Linked DNA regions of Hydrogenophilus thermoluteolus. The protein of the gene in region 1 binds, or shares a complex with, the protein of each later gene. Links are inferred from orthologs where the notes say so. Each region holds a gene or a part of one and is shown on either strand. Other genes may lie near its edges. The genes, in order: nusB and rpsJ.

What was found.
Region 2: the proteins of nusB (region 1) and rpsJ are in contact, whole or in part, in a solved structure (PDB 3D3B), measured with the Escherichia coli proteins. The link is inferred for Hydrogenophilus thermoluteolus from one-to-one orthologs.

The regions. Positions count from the first base shown.
Region 1 is NZ_AP018558.1:2,156,752-2,159,907, reverse strand. Bases 226-3,063 are described here. They hold nusB (transcription antitermination factor NusB), read left to right. Parts: upstream 226-1,331; coding sequence 1,332-1,796; downstream 1,797-3,063. Other genes in these bases: HPTL_RS10490 (DEAD/DEAH box helicase), read right to left, coding at 1,845-3,063; ribH (6,7-dimethyl-8-ribityllumazine synthase), read left to right, coding at 847-1,335; HPTL_RS10505 (DUF2283 domain-containing protein), read left to right, coding at 613-828; HPTL_RS10510 (DUF4258 domain-containing protein), read left to right, coding at 345-629; ribBA (bifunctional 3,4-dihydroxy-2-butanone-4-phosphate synthase/GTP cyclohydrolase II), read left to right, coding at 226-348. Outside these bases: more of ribBA, read left to right, coding at 1-225; more of HPTL_RS10490, read right to left, coding at 3,064-3,156. UniProt on the Escherichia coli protein: Part of the processive rRNA transcription and antitermination complex (rrnTAC). The complex forms an RNA-chaperone ring around the RNA exit tunnel of RNA polymerase (RNAP).
Region 2 is NZ_AP018558.1:428,570-431,780, reverse strand. What follows is about bases 165-3,057. They hold rpsJ (30S ribosomal protein S10), read right to left. Parts: upstream 1,821-3,057; coding sequence 1,509-1,820; downstream 165-1,508. Other genes in these bases: tuf (elongation factor Tu), read right to left, coding at 1,890-3,057; rplC (50S ribosomal protein L3), read right to left, coding at 768-1,412; rplD (50S ribosomal protein L4), read right to left, coding at 165-756. Also shown: rplW (50S ribosomal protein L23), read right to left, coding at 1-133; more of rplD, read right to left, coding at 130-164; more of tuf, read right to left, coding at 3,058-3,080; fusA (elongation factor G), read right to left, coding at 3,116-3,211. UniProt on the Escherichia coli protein: Involved in the binding of tRNA to the ribosomes. Part of the processive rRNA transcription and antitermination complex (rrnTAC). The complex forms an RNA-chaperone ring around the RNA exit tunnel of RNA polymerase (RNAP).

The DNA.
Region 1 (3,156 bases):
CAAGAGACGCTCGTGCGGGTGCATGAACCGGTTTCGATCCTCGACTTTCTCGACCCGGGCTACGCCGGGCACAGCGTGACGCTGCCCCAAGCGCTCGAGCGGATCGCCCTGCACCCTGCTGGTGTCGCGGTGATGCTCTACCGCGCGCAGAGCGGCGAAGAGCTCTTGGAAAACTTCACCGAACAGCGGGTGCGCCGCCGCGCCTGGGACCCCCGTTTCCTCGGCGTCGGGGCGCAGATCCTCCGTTCGCTGGGGGTCGGCAAGATGCGCCTCATGTCGCACCCGATGCGTTTCCCGAACCTGACCGGTTTCGGGCTGGAGGTGGTGGGTTTCGAAGAAGAGGGATGACACCGTTTCGCATGACCGATCATGCGCGCTTCGAAGCGGCGCGTCGGGGAATCACGCTCGAACGGATCGCTTCGACGATAGAAGCGCCCGAGTCGGTCGTTGCGGGTGCAGGCGGCCGATCGATTTACCAAAAAAGGATCGTTTTCGCGGCAAAGACGTACCTGGTGCGCGTCGTGGTCGAAAGTGGGCACGAACCGCCAGTGGTCGTTACGGTCTATCGAACCAGTAAAATGGAAAAATATCTGCAGCGAGGGGATGGCGAGCATGAAGGCGGTCTATGATCGGGAAACCGATACCCTCCATTTGACGTTGCGCGAAGGCACGATCGAATCTTCGGAAGAGATCCGACCGGGTGTGATCCTCGATTTCGATGCGGAAGGCAACGTAGTCAGTATCGAGATCTTGGATGCCAGTCAGCGGACGCACGCCCCCAATTGTATGGAATTTGCGGTGGCGGCACCGTCGCCCGCTGTTTTGTGACGTTTTTAGGATCGACTCATGGCACGATACGACGACATTTACGAATACGAACCGAACCTCGACGGCCGCGGTGTGCGCGTTGGCATTGCGCTCGCGCGCTTCAACCAGGAAGTGGGCGATGGCCTGCTTTCGGCGTGCGTCGCGGAATTGCGCCGTTTGGGCGTCTCCCCCGATGCGGTCGCGATCGTCACCGTCCCCGGCGCGCTCGAACTGCCGCTCATCCTCCAAAAGATGGCGCGTTCTGACCGCTTCGACGCGCTCATTGCGCTGGGTGCGGTGATTCGGGGAGAGACCTACCATTTCGAGATCGTCGCGAACGAGATGGCGGCTGGGATCACCCGCGTACAGCTCGAGACCGGTGTCCCGATCGCCAACGGGGTGCTCACCACCAACACCGACGAAGAGGCCGAAGTGCGCATGCACGGCAAAGGGCGTGACTGTGCGCAAGTGGCGGTGGAGATGGCGAACCACCTGCGCGCGTTGGCCCGGCAAGGAGGTGCGCAGTGAGCGCGGCCGAGCGCTCCACGCCCCTCGACAAATCGCGCTCGCGGCGGCGGCTTGCGCGCGAGCTCGCGCTCAAAGGGGTCTACCAGTGGCTGCTCACCGGACACGACCTGGCCGCGATCGAACAGCAGCTTGCCGAAGAGGCGGATTTTCCCCACACCGACCATCTGCTGATGCTGGAGCTGCTCCGCACCGCAATTCGCCATGCCGATGCGTTTCGCGCCAAACTGGCGCCTTTCTCGCGCCGCGCGATCACCGACCTCGACCCCATCGAGCACGCGATCCTGTTGATCGCCGCGGCAGAGTTTGCCGGCCATCCGGAAACCAACCATCGGGTGATCATCGACGAGGCGATCGAGCTGGCGAAACGCTACGGCGCAGACGAAGGCTACAAATTCGTCAACGGTGTGCTCGACCGCTTTGCCAAACGCGAGCGCGCGGTGGAATTCACATCCCGTTCGTGAAAAAAGCCCGCTCGTGAACAAGGGAGCGCACGCTCCCTTTCATTTGTGTCACTTCTTGACCGAAAGCGTCCGCCGTTGACGCGGCGCATCGTCGTCCCAGCGGTCGTACGCGGGCGCATCCCACGCGCGACGGGGGCGATGTGATCCCTCCGGCTTATCCCAGCTTCCGGTTCGGCTCCGTTCCCAGCCGCCGCGTTCCTGCCCGGCGTACGATTTGGCGTGGGCAGCAGTGCGGCGCGTTTTGCTGGGGCCGCGACGCTCGTTCCGGCCGTGCCCGTTTGCCGAGTGGCGCTGCCCCCCTGCGGGGCGCGGAATGCTCGGCTCCAGACCGGCAATGGTCACTTCCGGGAGCGTCCGGCCGACGAAGCGGCTGATCCCCTGGATCAAGCGCGATTCGTTGGGGTGCACGAACGTGACCGCCACCCCTTCGCGTCCGGCACGACCGGTGCGACCGATGCGATGGACGTAGTCTTCGAACTGTTTGGGGGGATCGAAATTGATCACGTGCGAAATGCCGGCGATGTCCAGCCCGCGTGCCGCAACGTCGGTCGCGACCAGCACCTGCACCGCGCCGCGCCGGAGTTGCTCGACCACGCGGCTGCGGGCACGCTGCGACATGTCGCCATGAAGCGCCGCGGCACGCAACCCCGAATCCTGGAGCCGACCGGCAAGCGCTTCGGCACCGCGTTTGGTCGCGGTGAAGATCACCGCCTGCTGGAGTGCTTCGTCGTTCAGCAGGTGCGCGAGCAACCGGTTCTTGTGCGCTTCGTTGTCGAAATAGTGTACCCGTTCCTCGATCTTCGGCGCCGCTTCCGGGGTGCGCGCCACCTCGATCCGGCGCGCATTCCGAGTGATCGAACGCGCGAGTTGTCCCACGACCCCTTCGAGCGTCGCGGAAAAGAGGAGCGTCTGCCGGTTCGCTGGGGTGGTGGCGACGATCTCGCGGATGTCGTCGATGAACCCCATGTCGAGCATGCGGTCGGCTTCGTCCAGCACGAGCGTCTCCACCGCGTCGAGCGTGAGCGTGCGCTGGTTGAGGTGATCTTTGAGGCGCCCGGGGGTGGCGACGATCACATCGACGTAGCCCGCAAGGTCTCTACGTTGCGGGCCGAAAGGCATCCCACCCACCAGGGTCACGGTCTTCAAGCGGCGAAGCCCGCTTCCGTAGGTACGAAACGCCTTTTCGACCTGCTGCGCGAGTTCGCGGGTCGGGGTGAGCACCAGCACGCGCGCACCGCGTGTCCGGGGATCGGGGCGGGGGTTTGCCAGACGCGCCAAGAGCGGCAGCGCGAACGCTGCGGTCTTGCCGCTACCGGTCTGCGACGAAACGAGCAGATCTTCGTCCGCGAGCACGGCGGGA
Region 2 (3,211 bases), 1.7 Mb from region 1 along the record:
TGATTTCGTGCTTTTCTGCATCAGGCGCTACCCGAAAGACGACGGTATTGCGCGTCTCAGCCAGCATCGTCGATTTTTCGGAAATCACCGGTGCCAGCAGTACCTGATAATGGCGTTCCTTGAGCGCACTCATTGCCACATCTCCTGGAATTTTTCGAGGGCGCCCTTGGTCACCAACACCAAGTCGAAATGAACCAGCGCGACCGGATCGACCTCGTGCGCTTCCAGCGCCAACACGTTCTTCAAATTACGGCTACCCAACAGCAGGTTTTCGCTGAGCTGTTCGGTGACAAGGAGGACATTGCGATCATAGACCCCCATCGCCCTGAGCTTTTCGACGACCAGCTTGGTCTTCGGAGCCGAGACATCGAAACCATCGACAACCGCAAGCCGCCCCTGGCGCGCCAATTCCGACAAAATCGACGCCATCGCAGCGCGGTACATCTTCCGGTTGACTTTATGAGAAAAATTTTCGTCCGGAGTACTCGGGAAAACCTTCCCACCTCCACGCCACAACGGGCTCGAGGTCATCCCGGCACGCGCACGGCCGGTACCCTTTTGCCGCCAGGGCTTGCGTGTGGAGTGTTTCACTTGCGAACGGTCTTTTTGCGCCCGCGTGCCCCGACGCGCATTGGCCATGTACGCCACCACGACCTGATGGACGAGCGGCTCGTTGAATTCGCGACCAAAAAGCTGGTCCGAGACGGTCACTGCGCCTGCCTCTTGACCATTCGTATCGAGTAGTTTCAATTCCATCGTCGCCTCGCTTAGCCTTTGGCCTTCACTGCGGGACGAACGATCACCTCGCGACCTTTCGCGCCAGGGACCGCCCCCTTGACCCAGATGAGTTGACGCTCGGCATCGACCCGCACCACTTCCAGGTTTTGCACCGTGACGGTTTCGTCACCCAGATGCCCCGCCATCCGCTTACCCGGGAAGACGCGACCCGGGTCTTGCGCCATACCGATCGAACCCGGTGCATTGGTGGTAATCGAGTTGCCGTGCGACGCGCGGTTCGAACTGAAGTTGTGTCGCTTGATCGCACCTGCAAACCCTTTCCCGATCGAGCGGCCGGTAACATCGACCTTTTGCCCGACCTGGAAGCGTTCGACCGAAAGGGTGTCACCGGGCTTGAACTGCTCGAGTTCAGCCGGGTCGACACGAAATTCGCGGAGTACCTTAGCCGGAGTGACACCCGCCTTGGCAAAATGACCTGCGAGCGGTTTCGTGACCCGAATGGGGCGACGCTCCCCGAAACCCACTTGCACGGCTGCATAGCCGTCGGTTTCGGGAGACTTGATCTGAACAACGCGATTGCCGGCAGCCGCCAATACCGTTACGGGAATACTCTGCCCGTCCTCGGTAAAAATGCGGGTCATGCCGACCTTGCGTGCAACAAGGCCAAGACTCATTTTTATCTCCTATTCCGGTTACGATTGACCGGAGGTTACCAAAACACAAAAGCTGCGTCGGATGAACGCAGCATTGTAGCACAAAAATGGTTATGCTTAGAGCAATTTGATATCGACGTCAACCCCGGCAGGAAGGTCGAGCTTCGAAAGCGCGTCGACGGTCTTGTCCGTTGGGTCTACGATATCGAGCAAGCGATGGTGGGTACGAATCTCGAACTGATCCATCGACTTTTTATTGACGTGCGGAGAGCGCAACACGTTGTAGCGTTCGATTTTGGTTGGCAGCGGAACGGGACCACGAACGACCGCGCCCGTGCGCTTGACCGCATCGACGATTTGCGCCGCGGAAAGGTCGATCAACCGGTAATCGAACGCCTTGAGGCGAATCCGGATCTTTTGCGTTTTCATCTCGATATCCTCAAAGAACAAAAGAAAGGCCCTCGCAGATGCGAGGGCACGAATCATATCACAAATCGATCACTCGATGATTTTGGAGACGACGCCGGCACCCACGGTACGGCCGCCTTCGCGGATCGCAAAGCGCAGACCTTCTTCCATCGCGATCGGTGCAATGAGTTTCACCGTGAGTTTGACGTTGTCACCCGGCATCACCATTTCCACCCCTTCCGGCAGTTCGATCGACCCCGTGACGTCGGTGGTACGGAAGTAGAACTGCGGACGGTAGTTGGAGAAGAACGGGGTGTGACGGCCCCCTTCTTCTTTGGTGAGCACGTACACTTCGCATTCGAAGTGGGTGTGCGGGGTGATGGTGCCCGGTTTGGCGAGCACTTGACCCCGTTCGACTTCTTCGCGTTTGGTTCCGCGCAGCAGCACCCCGACGTTGTCACCCGCACGCCCTTCGTCGAGCAGTTTGCGGAACATTTCGACGCCCGTGACGGTGGTCTTTTGCGTCGGACGCAGGCCGACGATTTCGACTTCGTCGCCGACTTTGACGGTGCCGCGTTCGACACGGCCGGTCACGACGGTTCCGCGACCCGAGATCGAGAAGACGTCTTCGATCGGGAGCAGGAACGGTTTGTCGATGTCGCGCTCCGGCGTCGGGATGTAGCTGTCGAGCGTCTCAGCCAGTTTGAGGATCGCCGGCTCGCCGATTTCGCTCTGGTCGCCTTCGAGCGCTTTGAGCGCCGAGCCTTTGATGATCGGGGTGTCGTCACCCGGAAAGCCGTACTGATTGAGCAGGTCCCGAACTTCCATTTCGACGAGTTCGAGAAGTTCCGGGTCGTCCACCATGTCGCATTTGTTGAGGAAGACGATGATGTAGGGTACACCGACCTGACGCGCCAACAGGATGTGTTCGCGCGTTTGCGGCATCGGGCCGTCAGCAGCCGAGACCACGAGAATCGCGCCGTCCATCTGCGCCGCACCCGTGATCATGTTCTTGACGTAGTCGGCGTGCCCCGGGCAGTCGACGTGCGCGTAGTGACGGTTCGCGGTTTCGTATTCGACGTGCGCGGTGTTGATCGTGATCCCACGCGCTTTTTCTTCCGGCGCCGCGTCGATGTCGTCGTATTTCTTCGCTTCACCACCAAAGTGCTTCGCCAGCACCGTGGTGATCGCCGCCGTCAGCGTCGTCTTGCCGTGGTCCACGTGCCCAATCGTCCCCACATTGACGTGCGGCTTCGTCCGCTCGAATTTTGCCTTGGCCATTTCGTTTCACTCCTTCAAAAGATGGTCACCATCGATCATTTGCGCGCATTGATCACCGCTTCGGCAACGTTACGCGGTGCTTCAGCGTAATGCTTGAACTCCATCGAGTAGGTAGCACGACCTTGGGTGAG